DNA from 4 places in the Priestia sp. 10L35 genome. Region 4 is predicted to be linked to each of the others. Evidence: riboswitches for the same ligand, from Rfam matches in the RefSeq annotation. Region 4 holds a riboswitch; each other region holds the start of a gene.

Region 1 (6,132 bases), on a different contig from region 4:
CTGCGGGGTCTCACCTGTACCGCTTTTCCCGCAGGAGTCTTCGCCTCGCCCTCCAATCAACCGCTAGAAGCAACGAAATAGATTAAACACATGTTCACCATCACAATGAAAAAAGCACAAACTCCTTAAAGGAAGCTGGTGCTTTTCTATTTCATTATTTCCTTGTTAACATTAAAGCTCCTTACTCATATTAAACCACTGCACGCCTGCATGCTGAGACTCGGCAACGCCTTGATTCACATATCCGTTTTTTTCGTAAAACGGAATCAATTCCTCTTTACATGTTAATGTAACCGTTAAGCGCTGTTTGTCCTGCGCTTGCTTTTCAAACTCTCTTAGCAGCATACTCGCAATTCCTTTATGATGATGCTCTGGATTTACAACGATACCTAAAATGCTTTGATGACCGCCTGCCTCAGGGTTCGAAATCGTTTTTTCAAACAAATCATCCGTAATAAACGGAGCTGAAATGACGGGACCGTTCACATATCCGATTATTTCTTCATTTTCTTGAGCGATGATAAACGTATCAGGAATAGTGTTAATCCGCGTGATAAATGCATCTTTTGAGGCAGCTTCTTCAGGTGTAAAGCCTTTGTTTTCTAACGTAATTAATTGGTTTAAATCTTTTTCCTCCACTTGTCTTATAATCATTGGAACGTTTCCTTTCATTATGTATTTTCTTTTTTCTCTAAAAGCTTCTATTACATATAACTATCTCTTTCTACTATATATAAAAATGCCCAAACAAAAAAGGATTGACCTCTGCATCATACAGAATTCAACCCTACTTCGCTTTTTAATTAACATCTTGATTATTTGATAAATGCTCCAAACGGCTTGCCCACCGGAAGCACAATTCGACCATAGTGAGTATTTAATACAGCCGCTGCAGATCCATAGAATGAAAACAGAGCAATCAATAGCTCTGACACTGCTGCTAGTAAGTGCGTGTACTCATACGCCACACCGAATGTACTTAGCGATAATCCAATGAATAAGAAATCAATTAACACAAAAATAATAAATAATACTTTATGAGTGCCCATTGCTCCAACTGTCATAAAAACGCTGAAAATCAAGTAGCCGACAAAAGCAAATGCGAGCTGCTTTGGATCCGCTTCTTTTGCGAGCGCTTCTCCAAATGCTCCAAGCTGAATAAGCCATGTCATAGCTACACCTAGCCAAAATAATCCGAAGGCACCAAAAGCAGTTGCGCCGAAGGTATTATTATGTTTGAAATCTTGCATAGACGCGATTAACTGTCCTATTCCGCCTAAAAAAACCGCCCATGGCAATACCAATGAAACACCATCGGTTACCCCAAGCTTTTGAAACGATGCAACAAGTGTCACCATGGCAAGTCCGAATAGACCTAGCGCTGATGGATCCGCTGTTACAATTTTAACGTGCTGCGTGCTGTTGTTACTCATGTTGTACCTCCCTGATTTTAAAAACACCTTTAAAAAGATACAAAAATGTACGGGAAGTGTCAATGGATATTTTTGGCCTTTTAAAATCCCATAAGACCAAGCAGTGTAGCGTTTACACTGCTTGGTCTTTAATTTCTTGTTATTAAATATTTTGTAATAAATTTTGTCTTGTTTGTTTTGCTGAAGTAACCATCACTTTTAAAGCTTCAACCGTCTCGCTGATTCCTCTTGTTTTAAGGCCGCAGTCGGGATTAATCCAAAATAATGCAGGATCAAGCACCTTTAGAGCGCGGTCAATGTTTCGCTGAAGCTCTTCAAGCTTCGGTACGCGCGGGCTGTGGATATCATATACGCCAAGTCCAATTCCTTGATTGTACGTATGTTTTTCAAACGCATAAATTAATTCGCCGTGGCTTTTAGATGTTTCAATGGAAATCACGTCGGCATCAAGCGCTTTAATCGCATCAATAATTTCTTCGAATTCCGAATAGCACATATGCGTGTGAATTTGCGTCTCGTTTTGCACCGATACCGTCGCTAGCTTGAACGCATACACCGCAGCATTTAAGTAGCTGTCCCAGTTTTCTCGTTTTAACGGCAGTCCTTCACGCAGCGCCGGTTCATCTACTTGAATCATTGAAATGCCCTGACTTTCAAGTGCTTCTACTTCTTTTCTAAGAGCAAGCGCAATTTGATTTGCGACGTCGTAGCGCGGGATATCATCACGCACAAACGACCAGTTTAAAATCGTAATCGGACCCGTCAGCATTCCTTTAACCGGCTTATTGGTTAGAGACTGTGCGTAGACCGTTTCTTTGATCGTCATCGCCTGCTCATACGATACATCTCCGTAAATAAGCGGCGGCTTCACGCAGCGAGAACCGTAAGATTGCACCCAGCCAAACTTCGTAAACTGAAAGCCTCCTAATTTCTCACCGAAGTATTCGACCATATCCGTACGCTCAAACTCTCCGTGCACAAGGACATCTAAGCCGATGTTTTCTTGAATTTCAATCCATTTTTTTATTTCCTCGTTAATGTACGCTTCATATGCTTCATCGCTTAACTCGCCTTTACGCCATTTTAGACGCTCTTTTCGCACTTCTTTTGTTTGCGGAAAGCTTCCAATCGTTGTCGTTGGAAGAAGCGGCAGTTGAAAAGCTTCTTGCTGAACGCGCTGACGTACGTCAAACGGCGCTTGTCGCTCTGCTTTATAGCTGTGCAGCTGCTTCAGCTCTTTTTGCACGTCTTGATGATTTCGAAAAGATGAACCATTTAATGCTTGAATTGCCTGTTTGCTTACGCTTATTTCTTCTTCTATTGCTTCTTTTCCTTGCTGCACCGCTTTTGTTAACAGCGTAATTTCCTTTAGCTTTTCATCTGCAAAAGAGAGCGCATTTTTCAATACTGGATCAATCGTCTCTTCATTTTTCACCGTGACAGGAACATGTAGCAGACTTGATGAAGGCTGCAGGATTAGACGATCTTTTGATACAGCTTCTTCAATTTCACTGATTGTTAAAAGCTGTTCGTCCAAATTTTCACGCCAAATGTTTCGTCCGTCAATCACTCCTGCTGCCAGCACTTTATCAGTCGGAAAACCATATTTATTAAGCGCAGTGAGATTTTCGCCTCGGTCATGCACAAAGTCTAAACCGATTCCTTCAACAGGAAGAGACACAACTTCTTTGTAGTGATCAACGCTGTCAAAATACGTTTGCAAAATGACTTTTACATTCGGTGCCGCTTCCTTCAAAGTTTGATAGACTTCTGTGTAAAGCGCCAGGTCTTCTTTTGATAGCGTTGTAGCTAAAACCGGCTCATCTATTTGTACCCACTCTACTCCTTCTGCTTGCAGCTCCGCTAAGATAGTTGCATAAAGCGGAACAAATTGTTCAACTACTTCTTTAAACTCACTTTTTTTATATCCTTTTGACAGCTTCACAAATGTTACTGGACCTAAAATCACGGGCTTACCTTCAATATTCAGCTTCTGTTTTGCTTCTTTGTAAAATTGAAGCGGGCGATTTTCTACAAGTGCCGGCGTACATTCCTCAAGCTCTGGTACAATATAGTGATAATTTGTGTTAAACCATTTTGTCATCGTAGAGGCTACCGCACCTTTTGTTCCTCGCGCAATCTCAAAATACGTTTCAAGCGATACCGCTCCCCCGTCATAATCAAAGCGCTTTGGCACCAAACCAAACATAACAGCTGTATCTAACACATGATCGTATAAGCTAAAATCGCCGACTGGAATCAATTCAATTCCTGCGTCACGCTGTTTTTTTAGATGCGCTAGACGAAGAGCTTCAATTTCTTGAAGAAAGATATCTTTCTCTAGTTTTCCTGCCCAAAACTGCTCAAGCGCTTTTTTCCATTCTCGTTTTTCACCAATTCTTGGATAACCTAAGTTCGAACTTTTTACACTGCTCATTTTTTCCACTCCCTGTATATTTTTTTATCGGTAAACTAAAAAATCTCTCTTTTCGAAATAAAAAGAGAGATGATACGCATACTTAACTAAAGTTGAGATAGCCTGTTTTTCTCAACACGTATTCCTCACTCCTCTCTATATCCCGTAGAGCTTAAGTGCATACAACAGGCAGGTCTCCTGACTTAGGTTCATCGCTTCCTATCCCTTCCCATTTCAAAATGAAACAGTGGTTAATAAGTTGCTCCCCATTACAGTGGCGGGACCGCGCCGGCTTTTCACCGGTCTTCCCTTTTAAGCTGCGTACATTCGTTACACAGCACCTGATGCATTTCTATGAAATTGTTTATTCAAAACACCTTCACATAAAATAAAAAGCCTCTATATCATGAATAGAGAGGCATAGTATCTATGAAATCCTCTCTTATTTTTCAAAGCTGTACGCTTTGCAGGATGTAGCACCTTTTTAACAAAATTGTTAAATGGTTGCCGGGCTTCACAGGGCCAGTCCCTCCGCCTCTCTCAATAAGAGTTTTAATTGTTTATAATGTTTTGAATTTAGAGTTATCTTAACACCTTACATTTACGTTGTCAAAAAAAATTTTAAAAAATCAGTTTTCAGGAGGTGCTGACGCTAATTTTTGCCTTAACAATTTGTAATCATCTTTTCGATGTGTTTCGATCAAGTCTTTTGCTCCTTGATGATACCCTGAAGAATAGATGTACTCTACCGCGGTTTCGATAAGCATTCTCTTTTCTTCCGCACACTCCCGATCCATTAAAGGGAACAGTCTACCTAAAAGGTCATTTAAATCTTCCTTAATAAAACGATTAAGTCCTTCTTGCATCTTTTCGTTTGCCATGATAGCTCCTCCATTTGCTGTGTATCTTCTAAGCCTCTATAAACAGGCAGTTCACTGTAAATTTTAAGATAAAGTTAAGTCATTAAACAGTATATCAAGTGAATGTTTTTCTTCAATTACATATGTAATACAAATATATGACAAATATAGAGAATATATCATTATTCACTATCTATTATAACGTTTGACTGAGCCTTCTGCTACAAGGTTTCGTTAAGAGTTATGTACGGTTTTCCCGCAGGGGTCCTCGCCTTGTCCTTCAATCACCTGCTAGAAAGACCTATACACATGAAACCTACGTTTGCCTTAACAAAAAAACGAACCACTAATCACACATCTTGATCGATGATTCGTTTCACTTCGTCTAAAACCCTTTTGTTCCAGCCTCTTTTTTTGAACCTAACTTTCTACTTTCTTGTTTTTACAAACAATTTCTTCGAGGTCGTCCAAAATCCTTCCAAAGAAGAGGACCTAAAATGTCGTACCTGCTTACAAAAAATTCCGTAAAATTATAATTATTTAAAATTAAAGGCGGCTCAAAATCAAGGGGAGCGCCGGCGCCTCCTGACAATACAAAATCAGTGCCTCTTCCAAGCGTAAACGACCCGTTTCTGTTTTTTCTAATAAACTGCTCGTCATACGCATGCACGTGGCTGACTAACACTTTTTTCACGCGGTGTTCTTGAATTAAATCAAAAAACTCTTGACTTTGAGGAGTCGTTACAGGAAACCCTTCAAGGTTTGTCCACCGACCGATATTTGGCTGCGCATGCATGGCTATAACGGTATTACGAGGAGCATCCTCTAGCTGCTGCTCTAAATAATTAAGCTCTCTATCTGTAAATCCATATATTTTATTTTTGGGACTGATGACATTATTTAATGCGATGCACCGGAAGTTAAAGACAGGAATATCAATAACCCAGTGTACTTTTCCGATAGTGGCTCTGAAGTTTTCGAGATTGCTTTCATCAAGGTACAGTTCATCATGATTCCCTACGCATACAAACATAGGAATGTTTGGGGCGATTTTTTCAACAACCTTAACAAAGTGCTCCAAATACTCTTTTTTCCCTGTATAGACGGTGTCTCCCCCATGAATAATAAACAGCGGGTTCAATTCCACCGCCTTTTTTAACACAAGCTCAAATTCACCGCTCATCGTGAAACAATTATCGTTTGGTCCGTCACCTCTGCTGTCTCCCATAAAAACAAAGTTAAATGGATCTCTCGGATTTAATTGTTTAATTCTTTGCTTTAATAACTTTTCAGAACGTTCATGAAGCGTCAAATTCATCAACTAGTTAATCCCCCTATTAATAAATAAATTTAGTTAAAAGTAAACAAGCTTACTTATTTATATGAGAATTTGTTGATGATGGTCACTACCTTCTTGTAAGCA
Region 2 (6,132 bases), 210 kb from region 4:
GAAATTGAAGCGCAGGCAAAGCAGGCTTATCAAAACATGGAAGTCAATACAGAAGAAGTCACACTTGGTATTGCCACTGTCGAAGATGTAAATGAACAATTTTCCACAATCATGGAAGATGTTTTTGCTGCTCAAGAACAAATGAACAAAATGACAAAGGCAACAGGAGAGATTGATGGGTATTCGTTCAAGGTAATGGAGTCTGTCATGGGCCTTTCAGAGGTTGCTAAACAAGCAGCTGCTTATGCTGAAGAAGTAGCTGCGGCTTCACAGGAGGAGTTAGCATCTATAGAAGAACTTGTGGTGTTGGCAGCTACTTTAAAAGCTACGGTAAGTGAATCCTGAAGTTGATCTTGGTATATACGTAATGAGGCTGTGAAAAAAGTATTTTCGTTGCAGGAAGATCCGAACGATGAATGGAGATTCTTGATAGAGAATCCAACTTCGTTCAGATCTTTTCATGGTTATGTTGGACGTAGGTTTCATGTATGTAGGTGCTTCTAGCTACTGGTTGGAGGGCAAGATGAAGACTTCTGGGGGAAAAGGAAAAGGGGAAGAGGTGAGCCACCCAGGAGCATAAGTGACGAGGAGGCTTAGCTGCCGCCTGCGGAAAGCGAAGGTTTGCACAGAAATCGACAGCGGTGTAACAAACAGTCCAGCTCATGTATCCCATTTCTTCATCGTCAGCTTGGAGTGATTTAGTTATGTCTCAATCTCTTTTGTTTTATTTATACCCTTTATAGAAAACGATAAATAGAATTGACACGTTATAAAAGCAGTTGTATAGTGAGTACGCAAGGCGGCAGTCTGTCTTTTTTAATTCTTAGTAAACTTATAAGTTAAATAAAATATTTAAGCACTACATAAGGAGACGAAGAGATGAAAAATGAATTCCGTTTGGCAACAAATGACGACGCAGATAACTTATTGAACTTAACTCTACAAGCATATAAGCCTATTCGAGAGCTAGGCATTCCTTTCTTAGCAGCTACTGCTGATCTTGCCCTCGTTAAGAAAAATATTTCTCAAAACCTTTGCTATGTATATGAAGAAGATAAAAGAATCGCTGCAACTGTGTCTATACGAATGCCTTGGGGAGAACATCCAGGTCCGTTTGCTGTTCCGCATCTTTGGTGGTTTGCAGTAGACCCGTCGTTTGCCAGGAAAGGCGTTGGATCTAAGCTGCTGCATCTAGTAGAGGAAGAGATAATAAAAAATATGTTTAAATCACCAGGTGTGTCTTTAGGAACAGCAAAAGAACATCCTTGGTTAGTTGAGATGTATGAACGAAAAGGATATGTTCAAGCTAAAGAAAAGCGCCTTGCAGAAGGTTATACGACCGTATTTCTTTATAAAAAATTCAATAAGGTACACTCTTTGTCGTAAAAGATAGAGAAGTGATCCAAATTAAGAAATGTGAAAGAGTGATAAATATGACAGATCAATTACTACTAAATGAGTTAATAGACATACGCCGTGAGCTGCACCGGTTTCCAGAGCTTTCAATGAAAGAATATGAAACAACTAAACGTATTAAAAAGTGGTTAAAGCACTATGATATTTCTATAGCGGATGCATTCCAATTAGACGTAGGGACAGTAGCAGAAATTGTAGGAGGAAAGCCGGGACCTACTATCGCTATTCGAGCTGATATTGATGCGCTGCCAATTGAAGAAAAAACCAATCTGCCATTTGCTTCTGAAGTGAACGGTGTTATGCACGCGTGCGGCCATGATTTTCATACGGCTTCTATAATCGGAGCAGCTATCCTTCTTAAAGAGCGTCAGCAGGAGCTTTGCGGTACGATTCGATTTATCTTTCAGCCAGCCGAAGAAACGGCTTCAGGGGCAAAAATGCTAGTTGAAAAAGGTGTGCTCGAAGGAGTGGAAGCGATATTTGGGATGCATAACAAACCGGATCTTCCTGTAGGAACCATTGGTATCAAACCGGGACCTTTAATGGCAAGCGTTGATCGTTTTGAAATTGACGTCAAAGGAGTAGGAGGTCACGCGGGTATTCCTGAAAAAACAATAGATCCGATTGCTGCTGCTGGTCAAATTGTTACTAGTTTACAAACCATTGTCAGCCGTAATCTCAGCCCCTTTCAAAATGTTGTTGTCAGCATAACTCAAATCCACGGAGGGAGCTCGTGGAACGTCATTCCTGACAAAGTAACGCTTGAAGGAACGGTGCGTACCTTTCAAGAAGAAGCGAGAGAAAAAATACCGGCTCTTATGAAACGAACTGCTGAAGGGATTGGCGCAGCTTTCGGGGCTTCAGTAGACGTTAAATGGTATCCATATCTTCCTGTAGTCAACAATGATGATAAGCTGGAAAAACTGGCTATTAAAGCGGCAGAGGATCTTAGTTATCAAGTCGTAGAAGCTGAACAATCGCCTGGAGGAGAAGATTTTGCCGTATATCAGCAGCATGTACCAGGATTTTTTGTATGGATGGGTACAGCTGGAGAATATGAATGGCACCATCCTTCTTTTTCATTAAATGAAGAGGCATTACTTGTAGCAGCTTCTTATTTTGCTAATCTAAGCTTTCATTTTTTGAATTCATTCCATTACCGAAAAAATTAAAATATTTTTATTTTTCTATTTACGCGGATGGAATTGTTTGATAAAATAAATTTTAAATTAAAAAGTTATCACGAGTGGACGAGAGATCTGGCTCTTTGACTCCACAGCAACCTACGAATGTAAGGTGCTCCTACCAGCAAAGCATGTGCTTTGGGTGATAAAACGGGTGAAAAACTCATTTTGCATCAAAGCAAAATGAGTTTTTTTTATTTTTCTAAAAGGAGAGGGTTTTATGAGTCATACAGCAGTTGCAGCACATACAGGAGAGAAAGCATTAAAGGAAGCAGTGAAATTATTAGGAAAGCATTATCAAGTAGCTTATCGTGAGTTAGAAACATTTTATGAAATTGTGGTCGAAAACCATGTTCGTACATATGCTGTAGGCATAGATATTAAAGATATACAAAAAGCAAATGAACTAGAAATTTATTCATCATGCTGTTCCAAGCTTGAGCGAGTAGGCTGTCTTTTATAGAAGAAGTCTGCTCGCGCCTCTATTTTTTAAGTGTTTTTAAATAGAAAGCATGGTTTTTGACAAGCAAAGAATCTGGTGGGTATAATCAATACTCACTAGGTTTTAAAATTAATCATAAATTGTCGAAATTTTTACACAAATTAAAGGTTACATTCGAAATGAATTGTGGTATGTTATAAAACAAGAATATTTTATGAAAGGAGCATTGAAATGGAAATGTCTCTTGAACACGGAAACGATGCAGGAAGCGAACAGCTTATTGATCGTATCCTAGATTTTTTAGAAGATGACCAAAAGTAAAAAAAGAGTGTGCGGTGCTATCCCTAGCCGCGCACTCTTTTTTTATCATGTGCATAAAGGCAGCGCCATACTATGATACATAGGGATAGAATGAAAGGGTCTCTGTCAAAGGGATTGACGAATGGTTTTGTTTGATAGAAAATTTAGAAAAAGGAAAGAGATGAAGGGTATGTCGAACAAAACATCTTTGTATCAAACAAAAGAACAGTTAAAAAAACTTGTAAGCGAATTGGTTTCTATACCTAGCGTGACAGGAACGATGGCAGAAGTGGAAATGGCTGAATCGATAGCGTCGTATTTATTGAAGCTGCCTTACTTTCAAAAAAACGAGCAAGTCGAGCTTCATTCAACAGGAGACGGGCGATCGATTGTCACAGCTTTTGTTCAAGGGAAAAATACGAATAAAACAGTTGTACTAGTAAGTCATTACGATGTAGTGGATGTACAAGATTATGGACAGTGGAAAAAGGATGCTTTTCACGCTGATACATTAACGAGTACTTTTTATAACCATATGGAACAAGTTCCGGCGCACGTACAAAAAGATATGATAAAAGGAGACTGGCTTTTTGGCCGAGGAACGATGGACATGAAAGCAGGCATTGCCTTGCATATCAGTATGGTTGAACGAGCATGCAACGGAGAGTTTGACGGAAACATCCTGCTGCTGTCGGTACCGGATGAAGAAGTAAATTCGCTTGGGATGAGAAAAGCAGTGCCTGTTCTTTTAGAACTTGCCCGCAAACATCAGCTGGATTTTTCTCTCATGCTAAATGCAGAACCGGTGTTCAGCCGCTATCCTGGAGATCAAACGAACTATGTGTACTCAGGATCGATTGGAAAAATCATGCCAAGCTTTTTGTGTTATGGAAAAGAAACTCATGTAGGGGAACCGCTAGCTGGTTTAAATGCTAATTTACTAGCTTCTTATTTAACAAAAGAAATAGAATTAAACGTTGATTTTTGCGAAAAAGTAAGAGATGAAACGAGTCCACCTCCTACGGTGCTGATACAAAAAGATTTAAAAGAAGAGTATTCAGTTCAAGTTCCGCACTCTGCCGTTGTATTATTTAATTTATTTATGTTAAACCGCTCTCTTAAAGAAGTAACAGATCTGCTGTTGAAATCGGCTGACAAAGCGGCTTTGAATGTAAAAAAACATTATAATAAAGCCGCTAGGCAGTACGCTGAGGGAATGAAGGGTTCATCTCTTGACGTGAACGTATGGACGTATGAAGAACTTTATACTCATGCAGTCAAACAGCACGGCGAAAAATATGTGCACGAAATGGAAGCAGCACTTTTGGCACAAGAGGAGGATGACAGAAATAAAACCATTAAATTAGTAAACTCTTTAGCTGGTTTATGTAAAGAAGCAGCTCCGATGATGGTCTTATTTTTTACGCCGCCTTTTTATCCGGCCGTTTGTTCACATGATGATCCGTTTGTACAAGAGATTTTGTCAAACGTACAGGCAACTGCCAAAGAGCAATTCCAATTGGAGCTAGTTGAACAAAGCTATTTTGGCGGAATTTCGGATTTAAGCTATGCCAGCCTGCAGCATCCGCTTCATACATTTAACACGTTAGTAGCCAATATGCCCCTATGGAATAAAGGGTATCATATCCCGTTAGAAGAGCTAGAGGAGCTGAAGATGCCGGTGCTGAACATTGGACCGCTGGGAAGAGATGCGCATCAATGGACCGAAAGATTAGACGTTCAGTATTCCTTTGAAATTTTGCCTCATTTCATTTATCAAGCTATAAAAGAAGCACACAAATAAACATCCGTCCGCGGATGTTTATTTGTTGAATTTAAAAAAAGCTCCTTGTACGGTAATTTGTTGCGGTGTTAGAGCGTGATCCAATTCAACCAAAAATGGACGTTCTCCAACTTTTTTTAATGTATCATGGACAACACCTTGTGTTCCGCTGCAAAAAATAAGGTTTCCTCCATTGACATATAGTTTTTGACAACGTGCATCAAGTAAAGAGTCTTTGTAGCTTTCGCCAGACTGAACGTCCAGCAGTTTCGTCCACTTGCTGATGGATTCTTCGAGGTTATGTACAGCACAGTAAATATTTTTTAGCTGCAGCTGACCAGCTTGGTGGGAAGAAAGATCCGCTAGCTTTGGCTTGCGTTTTTCTTCTGGTTCACCCCATTCAATAAAAAAAGGAAGAGGCAGGGAATCGTGGTCAGCTTCAATAAAACACATTTTCCATTGAAGTCTTTCTCCATCATTGGTTTGGCGAGAACCCGCTACAGGGCCTTTTACAGTGACGTTCTTGCTTTCCAGCTCTTTTATCAGCAAATCCATATCATCTGTACGAAGTGCAAATCGGCCAAAATGACCAAGCGGTGTATGTTCGTTAACAAGCTGCTGAATAAGGTCATTATCTGTAACGTTTTGAGCTAACGCGATATCTCTAAGCCCAAGCCATTCAATATAGCTGAGGTTAAAATAAGCCAACGTGTTAAAAGTGCCCCATTTTTCATGGATGCCGCCTTTAATGACATTTATTCCATATTCGTTTAGTTCTTTCTGAGCTTTAATAGGATCAGGTGAAAAATGAACAAGATGATCAAAAGATAAGTGCATGGATAGGCCTCCTTTTAAGAGAGATTCTTTCCCATTATTATACGTTGTTTTCCTTTTCAAGAAGAGTAAAACGAATGATTATGTAAAATAAAAATCTTAAAAAAAGCAAGCCGCGTATGTTTTAAACTCGACTTGCTTTAGATTTATTTAGCGACGACAGCCATGCCCTT
Region 3 (6,132 bases), on a different contig from region 4:
GTCAATTCTCAGCTTTTCTTTGTAATTCTTCGCTAGTTCATCAATGACTAGCATCGCTGCTTCAGCGTTTGGAGCAACTACGGGACCAATCACGATATTGCTCGGCGTACGAACCGCTAAACCATAGCCCGTCATTTTATTTTGTTCGTTTTGTAAGACAACTGCTTTTTCAGCTTGCTGAATTCTACTTTTTAAAAATAGCTTTCTATTATCTCCAAATGCTGCTTCATCAAGCTTTACAATCCCTTTGAAGTCACTTCTCTTTAAGGGTCGTGTATACAATCCTGAAACTTTAAATGCTCTTGGTGTGTATTCACTGCTTATATATTTACTTACATAGTCCACGGTTTTAAACCCTGCTGTTTGATATAAGTGCTCACCTTCTTTTGTCGCAATTAAGTAGGCATTCATCTCAGGGGAAAGAACTTGCAGACAATGCTTCATGAGCTGCCCGGCTAACCCTTGTTTTCGGTAATCTTTTCTCACAATCACCATTCCTATAAAAGCTGACTGATTTTTGTACGAAATTACGGCCACACTTGATACGATGTCTCCGTTCTCATTTCTATGACCAAATACGTCTCCAGATGAAAAAATCGTATGTAAATCTGCTTCACTATAATCCCATTTTTCCAGCTGCGATAACAGCAGCAAACCTTTTATGTCTTTTTCACTAAATGTTTCAATCATTTCTGCATATGTCCTCCCAACTTTTCGATGCACTGTGTGGCGTTAAAAAGCATAAAACTAACATACTCATCCACTTTCAATTACCGTTTAATCATTAACGAATTCTCTAACTAAATAGTACAGAATAAATAGAATATTTTCTACATTATTTATCCGTACCAATGATCCCTTAAAATAAACTAATCATTCACACATAAACTAATAAAAAAAGACCTCTTTCCAAGAAAGAGGTCTTTTCTGTTATTTCACTAGCTTTTGCTCAGCTGCAGCTGAACTTTGACTTCGTTTATGAAATCCTTTTGCGTAGTACGCGATAATAAGACCGATAAACCATAATGGTCCGATGACAACTGCAATTCTTGTATCTGGATTATATGCCATGAGAACCACTACCAGCGCTAGGAACGCAAGTGACACATAAGATGTTAACGGAAATAAAGGCATTTTATATTTCAGCTTTGCCTCTTCACCTGTTTTTAACGTTTTGCGATATTTAATTTGAGAAAGCAAAATAATTCCCCATGTCCAAATCGCACCGAATGTTGCAATACTTGTTACCCACGTAAATACTTTGGCAGGCACAATGTAGTTTAACGCTACTCCGACTAATAGCGCACCTGCTGATGCCAAAACAGCTTTTCCCGGTACGCCGCCCTTTGTAAGCTGACCGTATCCTTTTGGTGCTTCTCCGTGTTCTGCTAAGTTAAACAGCATACGGCCTGTACTAAAAATACCGCTGTTACAAGAAGAAAGAGCTGCTGTTAGTACAACAAAGTTAATGATACCAGCCGCCGCTGGAATGCCGATTTTTTCAAATGTTAATACAAACGGGCTTCCCTGTGAACCAATCTCTTGCCACGGATAAATGGACATAATGACAAATAACGCACCGACGTAGAAAATCAGAATACGCCAAAAGACAGAATCAATCGCTCTTGCTAGAGATTTTTCGGGATTTTTCACTTCTCCCGCGGTAACGCCGATCATTTCAATTCCTAAATACGCAAACATGACCATTTGCAGCGACAGCAAAATACCTTTGAATCCGTTCGGGAACAGTCCGCCGTTGTCCCACAAGTTTTTGATACCAGTCGCAACGCCGCCGTTGCCGATTCCGAACACAATCATTAATAATCCAACGGCAATCATTAATACAATCGCTAAAATTTTAATAAGTGCAAACCAAAATTCCAGTTCACCATATGCCTTAACAGCTAAGAAGTTAACCGTTGTCATAATGACAAGCGCCGATAACGCCCAAATCCAGTTTGGTACATCCGGATACCAATACCCCATATAAATACCAACGGCTGTAATTTCAGCCATACATGTTACAACCCATAAAAACCAGTAGTTCCAACCTGTTAAATAACCAGCAAGCGGCCCTAAGTAGTCGCGTGCGTACTTGCTGAATGAACCTGCAACAGGTTTTTGAATCGCCATTTCTCCAAGTGCTCTCATAATAAAAAACATAATCATTCCGCTAAATCCGTACGCCAATAATATTCCTGGCCCTGCTAATTTAATAGCAGATGCAGATCCAAGAAACAGTCCTACCCCTATGGCTGCTCCTAAGGACATCAGCGTCACATGTCTTTCTTCTAACCCGCGTTTCAATTCTTTCCCCTGAGTTTTCCCCTGCATAAACGTCTCCCCTTTTTCCAATCTGTCAAAACGAGATGAACACAGCCTTTTTTGTTAGCGCTTTCATATAAATTTGTGCTAAAAGACAGCTAGGCTGTATATTTGTATTCTATCACCTTTCTCTCACTTTTCTTTTGTCGAAAAACAAAAAAATTATCTTATCATTTTGTTTAAACGCACAATTAGACATAGGCACTGCTTTTTTACTATGTATTTATTATTGCACCTAAGTAATAGTATTTTAAAAAAATAGAAAAACGCCGACTCAATTCCGTCAGCGCATCGTTCATTTTATGCTTTTTTATAAAAACTAGCATTTATCTCGCGGGTTCAAAAGTTTTACAGCCAGGTTCTTCCGTTTCAGAAACATGGTGACTACTTTCAGGACTCACAACGTAAATGGACTCTGCACTGCATTTATTTCCGGATTTCCAATACATGCACTCATTCACTTCACACAATACACCTTGGGCCACTGCTATCCCTCCTTTGCTTGTCTTATCTATTTACTACCCGAAATATAACGATTCTAACATTTTTACGCAAAAAAACCGCTTGTTTCTCAAGCGGATCTTTTTATTGCGTGTGTTCAACATACTGTTTTTTAGCTAAATATAACTCACGGCTCAGCGTAATCCGCCGTTCTCTCAAGTGCCTTAAGTTAGCCTGAAATTGTTCGTTAGTTGGCTCTTCTTGAATTAAGCGATACGTAAAAGAAATATCTTCATTTAACTGTTTAAAATCTTCCCATATCTCTTGAACTAGGGCGGATTGTTTTTCTTCAAATGAACGATTTTGATGCGTTTTTAGCGCGGCTAAAATTTCCTGCTGCCACGTTTCGTCTTTTATTTCTTTTGCTAATAAGTATAGATCTAAATAATCATTAATGCATAAATTCGTTTGTGTATTATTCAATGTCATCACCTTTTCTATACGAAATGTTTCTTCCTAAGAAGAGGATTTCATCATAGAAAAAGATTCCTCTTCTTATCTGTCAGAGCTAGGCTATGCTGGAATTAGCACCATTCAATAATTGTGGTTGCTGAGGTTTCAAAGGGCCAGTCCCTCCACCTCTCTAGATAAGAATATTTCGTTTTTAAATTATTTCTGACTATTCTAATATGTTTTATAGGTTACGTCAATAGCTTTTCAATAAAAAGAAAAAAGAAGTAAAATATGGTATGCTTTCATAAAGGATGGTGAGCACATGAAACGATATATGTTATCTGCTTTTTTGGGAAGCTTGCTGCTGCTTCTCAGCATTGCCTTTTCATCTACTTTCCATATTGCAATTGTCAAAACAACCGGAAGTATTGGAGGGATTATTTTAGCAGCAGCGGCTTTGATTATGAACGCGCTTGAAGCCCCCCCCTCCTCAGACAATACAGCTGGAGGAGCCGTTGAAGTACTAGATAAAGGCGCTGTTTGGGCTACTTATTTACTTTTACTTTCATTACCGAACCTCATCGCATGTATAACATCTTATGTTTTATGGACTCGCTGACATTCATCAACGTTACGGACGTTTTGCCACTTGGAAGCTCATTGATATTTGTTTATTTACAAAGCCAAGTTCACGATACACATGCTGTGCAAAATTCCCAGCATGAACGCTGAGTCTGATTTCAGGGTATCCTTTGATAGACAATTCATCAATTGCTTTTTGCATTAACGGCTTGGCTAAACCTTGCCCGCGGTATTCGGGTACAACATATAATTCGTAGATAAAGCCAATTTCTTCTTTTGAAAAGAAGTCGGTAGATGGGCCGATAAGACCCCAGCCTGCGAGTTTATTTTCTTGTCTTGAAACTAAATAATAACAGCCTTTTTCAAAGGCACTACCAACTAGTTCATTTACGCGTTCAGCTGACGGATGAAACTGCTTCATCGTTCCTTCAAACAGCGCATCAGCAGATTTCATCCGAATTTCCTGTAATTCTTCTTCAGTAGCTTTTGCAATCATTATGGATCTCTCCTTTCGTGTTCGTTTTCCACATGCGAGGATAAATTCCTGCAAAAAAAGTCTTCGCCTAAGCGAAGACTTTTATTTAAATTCAAAATGTTGTTGATGATTGCCTCGTTCGTCCGTCCAGTTAATCATAATGTCTAAACTTGCCGCTTTTCCAGGAACAGCAAAATTCGCGTAGCGAAAACGCTGACCGCTTTTGCTTAAGTTAGACCTTTCAATAGGAGAAAACAAGCTGTATTTCGCCTTGTTTTTTCCTTCGTGCCGAAAAGCTTGGACCTGCACGCGCTCTACGTCTTTTCCAATGTTTTCAACGGTTAATCCATATGTATGATAGACGTTATTTTTCCACTTTAGCTGATTATCTCCCGTCATGCTCGCTTTTGTCAGTTCAACCGACCATTGTTCAGATGATTTCTTCATTGGAAGCTTCTCAATCGAAAGAGCGCTGACATGAATGGCTGCAAAAGCAAGCCAAACAAAACAAAAAGTGCTGACTGTATAAAATAGTCTTTTCATAGATTTTGATCTCCTTAGAAATTTTAGTAGTAGCATTTCCTGTTCACTCAAAAATTATGATAAACGCTTTAACAAAAAAAGCCTCTCCATTTAGGAGAAGCTTCTTAAATTAATGCATAAGCAAATCTTTTTGTTTGTCTAATGAGTGTTTTGTATATAAATCTCTTTCAATCGCATATTTAGGACGCTGTTTCACTTCGTTAAAAATCTTGCCAATGTATTCTCCGACAAGACCCATTCCCATTAGCTGCAAGCCGCCTACAAGCCAAATTGATAAAATAAGAGACGTCCAGCCGATTTGCGTATGATCTAAATATTTTTGAATCAGCGCATAAATACCAAACGCAATACTAAAGAGAAAAGAAGCTCCTCCAAGCAGCGTCAATAAGCGTATCGGCGCTACGCTAAAAGATGTAATTCCATCAAATGCAAAAGCAAGCATTTTCTTTAACGGATATTTTGATTCGCCCGCTGTCCGTTCTTTGCGGTCATATGTGACTTCCGTGGAGCGAAATCCTACTAATGGTACAAGGCCTCGTAAAAAGACGTTGCCTTCTTTATATTTCATAAGTTCACCAAGAGCACGTTTGCTCATGAGACGAAAATCGGCGTGATTTTGAACGAGCTGAATTCCTAGCTTATTCATAAAACGGTAAAACCCTACTGCCGTGGTTCGTTTAAAAAATGTATCAGTTTCTCTGCTGTCTCGAACACCATATACGACTTCATACCCGAGCCAATATTTCTCTATAAAAGTACGAATAACGCTGATATCATCTTGTAAATCTGCGTCAATAGAAATGACGCAGTCAGATTGCTTATGGGCTGCTTCTAGTCCTGCGAGCAAAGCATTTTGATGTCCTACATTCCGCGCTAGCTTCAACCCTTTTACAAACAAATTGCTGCAGCTTTCTTTTTCAATAAGCGACCACGTGCTGTCTTTGCTTCCATCGTCTACAAATAAAATGGTACTTTCACTTGATACAAGACGTTCATTTATCAGTTCTTTTACTACAGTAGTTAATTGAAAAGATGTTTCTGTGAATACTTCTTCTTCGTTGTAACATGGAACAACAATCGTTAAAATAGGTCTGTTCATGTTATTGCCCCCTTACTTTGCTTCATATACATACACTTTCCAAGCGGACTGTTTATCGTTAAACGCTTTTAAAAAGTGCAAACCGTCACTTTCAGCATTTTCGATTGGCACAGCTGAAAAGATATAGCGACCGCCCATTTTTTTAAATTGGCTGATATTAAGCTGCAAATGACGGATTTTTTTCGTTGAGTCTTTTCGATAATCATATTTTTTC
Region 4 (6,132 bases):
CAAATGAACTCTTAGTGAGCCAAGAACCAGAATATATGAAATCCAAAAGCTTTAACGATCTTTTTGCCCACCTTTCTCATAAATGGGTATCAATCAATAATGGAGGACCTGAAGCTGTAGAGGGCGTGTTAGTACAAAGCCGAAATGGTACATTTACACTTGTGCAGAATAATCAAGTATTACGCTTACAGCCAAGACACGTTAAAACCATTTGTGTGGGAGCAAAAGGGGCTTTTAAGCAAAACGATAACAATCAAAATAATGAAGAAACAGAAGAAAATGGAGAGGCTGAAGCTGCGAAGTCTACAGAAGAACGTACAGGAAGCCGCACAGGTGATCGCTCGGGAGGACGCCGCACGGGAGGACGCACAGATCGCACGGGAGGACGCCGTACGGGTGGACGCACAGGAGGACGCCGTACCGGTTCACGCTCTTCAGCACCGGCCGAGAAAGTTATTAAAACGAAAAATTATCGTTGGAAAGCATGATGAAATGGAACATAAAAGGTGCTTATAAAGCACCTTTTCTAACATATAGGAAAAAGGAGGAGAATGAGTATGAGTATGAATCATTATATCAATAAAATTGTGGAGTTGGATATTTCAGGTAAAACGACATTTGTTGGCAGACTTATTGATCTTGGATTAGATATTATGGTTTTGTATAATGGACATGATTATTTGTATATTCCTCTTTTACACATGCATCGTTTGCGGGAAGTATCGGAAGAAGACTATACGGTTTTACGTGAAATAGAAGAGAATTTGATAGAAGAAAGTCAGCGGATTTCTTATCGTAATATTTTACAGCAGGCAAAAGGGAAATTTATTGAAATTTATGTAACGGGAGGGAAATCATTGCATGGCTATATCACAAGCGTGCTGAATGATTATCTTGTGTTTTATTCTCCAGTGTATAAAAATGTCTTTGTTTCTCTGCATCATTTGAAATGGCTTACCCCTTACAGTAATGAGTTAACCCCTTATTCTTTAAGTGACAAAGAGCTCCCCGTAAGGCCCGCCTCTGCACCTTTTGTCAGAAACTTTGAAGAGCAGCTTAAAAAATATGAAAATCAGCTGGTCGTATTAGATTTAGGGGATCAATCAGAAAAGATTGGCGTACTTAAAGAAGTTTCTAATAATATTGTTGAACTAATTACGGCAAATGGAGAAAGTATGTATTGGAAGTTAGCTCACGTAAAATCTGTACACTTGCCTTAGAAAAAGAGACCTCGCTTTCGTCTCTTTTTTTTATGTGTTTATCAGGACAAGTATATTGAATAAACAAATGAGATGATTTAAATTTTTTAGAAAATTATGTTGACAATATAGAAAATCTTTATTAAAGTTATTAACAACAAACGTTAACCACCAACAATTATATAGAACTCTTATCCAGAGTGGCGGAGGGACTGGCCCTGCGATGCCCGGCAACCATCAAATGAAACATTCATTTGAACGGTGCTAATTCCTGTGGAACATCAGTATTGTTCTAACAGATGAGAGAAATCGTGTATAAACGAACACTCTTCCATCTGTGAAGAGTGTTTTTTATTTTGAGTTAAGGAGAGAAATAGATGAAAATTGAAACTTTATTAGTTCGTTCAGGAGTAGGTCGTGACCCTTCAACAGGTTCTATTACAACCCCCATTTACCAAGCATCAACATTTGCTCATCCTGCTTTAGGACAAAGTACAGGATTTGACTATGCACGTACGGCAAATCCTACTCGTACAGCATTGGAAGAAGCAATTGCTGCTTTGGAAAAAGGAGAAGTAGGAGTAGCATTCGCTTCAGGAATGGCGGGTGTAATGGCAGTTTTAGCACTATTTAAAAACGGAGATCATTTAATTGTATCAGAGGATTTATACGGAGGAACGTACCGAGTACTAAATGAAATTTTTTCAGAGCAAGGAATTACTGTTTCGTACGTCAACACAGCCCATCTCGAACAAGTAAAAGATGCGCTTCGTCCCAATACGAAAGCTTTATTTATTGAAACACCTACGAATCCAATGATGCACGTGACTGATTTGCCCGAAGCAATTGCGTTAGCCAAACAGCATGATTTACTTACCATCGTTGACAATACCTTCATGTCCCCTTATTATCAGCGTCCTTTAGAGCTTGGAGCAGATATTGTGATACATAGTGCAAGCAAATACATTGGGGGTCATAATGATGTAGTTGCTGGTCTTGTAGTCGCTCGATGTAGTAGCTTAGGAGAGAAAATTCATTTTTATCAAAATGCAGCTGGGGCAATCTTAGGTCCACAGGATAGCTGGCTGTTATTACGAGGTGTTAAAACGCTAGCGCTTCGTATGGAAAAGCATAATGAAAACGCACTGAAAATTGCAAATTGGCTTACTGCTCATGATCTCGTGGAAAAAGTGTATTACCCTGGTCTTGAAACACATCCAGGCTATGAAATCATGAAGAAACAAGCAACTGGATTTGGAGGCATGATTTCTTTTGCTGTCTCACACCCTGACATCGTGTCAGTACTTTTAGAAAATGTCAAAGTTATTACATTTGCAGAAAGCTTAGGAGGCGTGGAAAGTTTAATGACATTCCCAGCTCGTCAAACACATGCTGATATTCCGGAAGAAATTCGAAATCGTGTCGGAGTAACAAACTGTTTACTGCGGTTATCAGTTGGAATTGAGCACGCAGATGATTTAATTAAAGATTTGAAGGAGGCATTTGATGCATACCAACAATAATAAACATAGATTTGGTACGAACTTAATTCATGCAAATACAGGAATTGACGGTCATTTTGGAGCGGTTAACGTACCTATTTATCAGGTATCTACATTTAACCAAGAAGATGAGACGAACAACGGCCGCTATGACTATTCTCGTTCAGGAAATCCAACTCGTGAGGCTTTAGAAAACACCATTGCTCAGCTAGAAAATGGATACGCTGGTTTTGCTTTTTCATCAGGTATGGCTGCTATCTCATCGGTGTTATCTATTTTTGAATCAGGGGATGAAATTTTAGTTTCACATGATACGTACGGCGGGACATATCGTGTATTAACACGATTATTTTCAAAGTTTGGTATCAAAACAACTTTTGTTGATACAACGAAGGTTGAGAAAGTAGAAGAAGCTATCACAAAAGATACGAAGGCTATTTATATCGAAAGCCCTTCAAATCCATTTTTGCAGGTAACGGATATTAAAGCAGTAGCAAGTTTGGCGAAGGAGCGCAACCTCCTTACAATTGTGGATAACACGTTTTTAACACCTTATCTACAGCAGCCCATTGACCTTGGTGTAAATATTGTGATTCATAGTGCTACAAAATATATCAGCGGTCACAGTGACGTCATTGGCGGTCTAGTTGTGGTAAGCGATGAAAAGCTAGCAGAAGAAGTAAAGTTTGTACAAAATGCTTTTGGTGCTATCTTAGGACCGCAGGATTGTTTTTTACTGCTTCGAGGAATTAAGACATTAAAAGTTCGTTTAGATCAGCAGTTAAAAACAGCGCTGCAGTTTGCAAAGTGGCTTGAAGAACAATCTCTAGTGAGCCGTGTATACTACCCGGGCTTAAAAAGTCATCCGGACCACAAACTGATTTCAGAACAAGCAAATGGATACGGAGCTATGATTTCTTTCCAAGTACAGGATGAAAAAGTAGCGCGACATATTTTACAAGGAGTCAAATTGGCTTCAATTGGCGTTAGTCTAGGTGCAGTTGAATCCATTCTAACGCATCCTGCAACAATGTCTCATGCGAGTATCCCAAAAGAAGTGCGTGAAGAAAAAGGAATTACTGATTCACTTCTTCGCCTTTCAGTAGGGTTAGAGGAATTTGAGGATTTGAAGCAAGACTTTAACGCTGTTTTTCAAAGCTTAGAAGAAAAGGCGTTAATTAAATAAAGAAAAGAGACTGGGACAAAAGTATTGTAGTTAAAGTTAAACAAGAACTATTAATCAAAATTACTGATTAATAGTTCTTGTTTTTTGTTGTCACGGTGAACGTAGGTTTCATCTATTTCGTTGCTTCTAGCGGTTCAGCTCCTTTATCCCATTTGTTCGTCTTTACACTGGATTGATATCCGTTATATACAGCTATCTAAAAGGTTTGTGTATAGGGACGTAAGCGCAACTTTTTCATCAGAGGAAAGACTGCTGTTTAGAATTCTTTTTATGCCAAGGTGATATTTTACATACGGTGTTTGCCGGACGCGTGGATGAGTCATTTCATCTTTTAAATCCTTCATAATGGCTTCGTGAAGCTGATCTTCACTTGTCATGGCTTGTTTAGAAGCGAACGAACGGTTCAACCATAGGGTTTGATAAGCTGCTAGTAAATGTTCAGAAGTCATTGTGCAAAGAGCTCCTTTAGATTAGTTTCTTCATTATAATAATCTATAGTTTACCATAAGTATTAATACGTGTACGTAACTTTTACAGAAGCAGATACAGTCAAGGACTGAGCTTGAATAGGGGGAGAGGCTGCTAATAACTTAGGCGAGGAGCCAGATGACTGATAGACGGGGCCTTCTTCGATTAAAATGGGGATTTGGTTAATAGGGAGCTGCAGCGTGTTGGCAATGGTAAAGGCCTTTTCTTTAGCGTTAAGCAAAGCTTTACTTATCGCTTCTTGTTCATATTTATCATCATTTGTAACGTGGAATTGAAGATCTTGCGCTACGTTGGCTCCGCTTGAAAAAGTAGCGTTATAGACATCGCCAGCTTGTTTTACATCTTGTACTCTTACTCTAAATAAGTGCTGTACTTCGTATCCAGTAAGAGTCGATTTTCCATCACTGTAATCATATTTAGGATTTATGGTGAACGAACCTGTTTCAATTTGCTGGTCATTGATTCCAAGTTTTTTTATTTCTTGCAGCAAAGTATTTGAAACAGCTGAATTTTCTTTTAAGGCTTCTTGAACGTCTCGGTTTTCCGTGCGGGTTCCAATCGTCATGGAAATTTCATTTGGAACTGCTGAAACACTTCCTTCACCAATTACTTTAATTTCTCTATTTTGTGTATCTACGCGCAGTTGCTGTGTAGGTTCGTAAGGGAAATAAGAATGTTGCATGTAAAAACCCTCCTTAATCTGTCTTTAGTACATATATATGACAACATGGCTTGCATTAAAAGCAAAAAGTACACAAGTTACGACTTGTGTACTTTTTTTACTATTTTGTATGCTGTTCTAATACGCTTTCCATGTTTCTAAATTGATCTTCTACAGCTTTTGAAGGCTTTTTTGTTAACAGACTTACTACAATAACAGCCAGCAAGCTTAAGAAAAATCCAGGAATCATTTCGTAAAGGGCATCCTTCAATGGAGTATTTACCCAAATTAATACTGTAGCAGCACCTACAATCATCCCTGCAAGTGCTCCCCATCGAGTCATACGTTTCCAGTAAAGACTTAGTAAAATAGCAGGACCAAAAGCTGAACCAAATCCAGCCCAAGCATATCCAACCAGTCCTAAAATCGTATCACTAGGTTTTAAAGAAAGCAAAATGCCAATAATTGCAACACCTAAAACCGCAGCTCTTCCAACCGTTACAAGCTCTTTGTCAGAGGCCTTGCGTCGGAAAAATGTTTTATAAAAGTCTTCTGTAACAGAGCTTGCCGTTACAAGCAGTTGAGAAGAAATAGTACTCATAATTGCGGCCAATAAAGCTGCATATAAAAATCCAGTAATTAATGGATTAAATAAAACATCAGCAAATTTAATAAAGATTGTTTCAGGATCCCCAAGTTTCATCCCAGTTTGATCCACATAAGCAATTCCAACAAGACCGGTTAACATAGCACCAACGATTGATAGGATCATCCAGCCCATACCGATACGACGAGCAGGCTTTAATTCTTTAATAGAAGAAATCGCCATAAATCGAACGATAATATGAGGTTGACCAAAGTAGCCGAGCCCCCAGGCTAAGAAAGAAATAATCCCTACTACGGTTGTCCCTTTAAATAAATCAAGGTAGGTTGGATCGATATTTTTAACAATATTTATTGTTGTTCCAACGCCGCCTAAGTCAGTAAAGGCTACAATGGGCACTAAAACGAGGGCAATGAACATAATAACGCCTTGCACAAAATCTGTTAAACTAACGGCTAAGAAACCGCCGAACAGAGTGTAGGCAATAACGA

Evidence for each region. A riboswitch is a leader RNA that binds a small molecule or an ion and turns the genes downstream of it on or off. The one in region 4 is predicted to bind S-adenosylmethionine.
Region 1: linked by a shared signal. The riboswitch ahead of metE (5-methyltetrahydropteroyltriglutamate--homocysteine S-methyltransferase) and the one ahead of AC1DEF_RS16360 (trans-sulfuration enzyme family protein) in region 4 are both predicted to bind S-adenosylmethionine.
Region 2: linked by a shared signal. The riboswitch ahead of AC1DEF_RS17440 (hypothetical protein) and the one ahead of AC1DEF_RS16360 (trans-sulfuration enzyme family protein) in region 4 are both predicted to bind S-adenosylmethionine.
Region 3: linked by a shared signal. The riboswitch ahead of AC1DEF_RS04705 (hypothetical protein) and the one ahead of AC1DEF_RS16360 (trans-sulfuration enzyme family protein) in region 4 are both predicted to bind S-adenosylmethionine.

The regions. Positions count from the first base shown of each region.
Region 1 is NZ_JBFTKA010000003.1:740,825-746,956, forward strand. It holds gene AC1DEF_RS15185 (hypothetical protein) at 1-60, opposite strand, end outside; gene AC1DEF_RS15190 (GNAT family N-acetyltransferase) at 172-672, opposite strand; gene AC1DEF_RS15195 (acetate uptake transporter) at 816-1,433, opposite strand; gene metE (5-methyltetrahydropteroyltriglutamate--homocysteine S-methyltransferase) at 1,576-3,870, opposite strand; cobalamin riboswitch at 4,021-4,209, opposite strand; SAM riboswitch class I at 4,289-4,399, opposite strand; gene AC1DEF_RS15205 (hypothetical protein) at 4,479-4,730, opposite strand; gene AC1DEF_RS15210 (metallophosphoesterase family protein) at 5,152-6,027, opposite strand.
Region 2 is NZ_JBFTKA010000004.1:359,339-365,470, reverse strand. It holds gene AC1DEF_RS17455 (methyl-accepting chemotaxis protein) at 1-345, shown strand, start outside; gene AC1DEF_RS17450 (GNAT family N-acetyltransferase) at 880-1,386, shown strand; gene AC1DEF_RS17445 (M20 peptidase aminoacylase family protein) at 1,434-2,588, shown strand; SAM riboswitch class I at 2,651-2,752, shown strand; gene AC1DEF_RS17440 (hypothetical protein) at 2,821-3,063, shown strand; gene AC1DEF_RS17435 (M20/M25/M40 family metallo-hydrolase) at 3,533-5,146, shown strand; gene AC1DEF_RS17430 (VOC family protein) at 5,165-5,962, opposite strand; gene AC1DEF_RS17425 (CotG/ExsB N-terminal domain-containing protein) at 6,110-6,132, opposite strand, start outside.
Region 3 is NZ_JBFTKA010000001.1:918,346-924,477, reverse strand. It holds gene AC1DEF_RS04720 (GNAT family N-acetyltransferase) at 1-690, opposite strand, end outside; gene alaP (alanine permease AlaP) at 931-2,334, opposite strand; gene AC1DEF_RS04710 (DUF1540 domain-containing protein) at 2,652-2,810, opposite strand; gene AC1DEF_RS04705 (hypothetical protein) at 2,911-3,255, opposite strand; SAM riboswitch class I at 3,319-3,420, opposite strand; gene AC1DEF_RS04700 (hypothetical protein) at 3,542-3,838, shown strand; gene AC1DEF_RS04695 (GNAT family N-acetyltransferase) at 3,851-4,297, opposite strand; gene AC1DEF_RS04690 (hypothetical protein) at 4,379-4,819, opposite strand; gene AC1DEF_RS04685 (glycosyltransferase family 2 protein) at 4,929-5,918, opposite strand; gene AC1DEF_RS04680 (DUF6044 family protein) at 5,931-6,132, opposite strand, start outside.
Region 4 is NZ_JBFTKA010000004.1:147,895-154,026, reverse strand. It holds gene AC1DEF_RS16370 (spore coat protein) at 1-488, shown strand, start outside; gene AC1DEF_RS16365 (hypothetical protein) at 558-1,220, shown strand; SAM riboswitch class I at 1,388-1,505, shown strand; gene AC1DEF_RS16360 (trans-sulfuration enzyme family protein) at 1,577-2,722, shown strand; gene AC1DEF_RS16355 (trans-sulfuration enzyme family protein) at 2,706-3,887, shown strand; gene AC1DEF_RS16350 (hypothetical protein) at 4,070-4,336, opposite strand; gene AC1DEF_RS16345 (SIMPL domain-containing protein) at 4,399-5,058, opposite strand; gene putP (sodium/proline symporter PutP) at 5,159-6,132, opposite strand, start outside.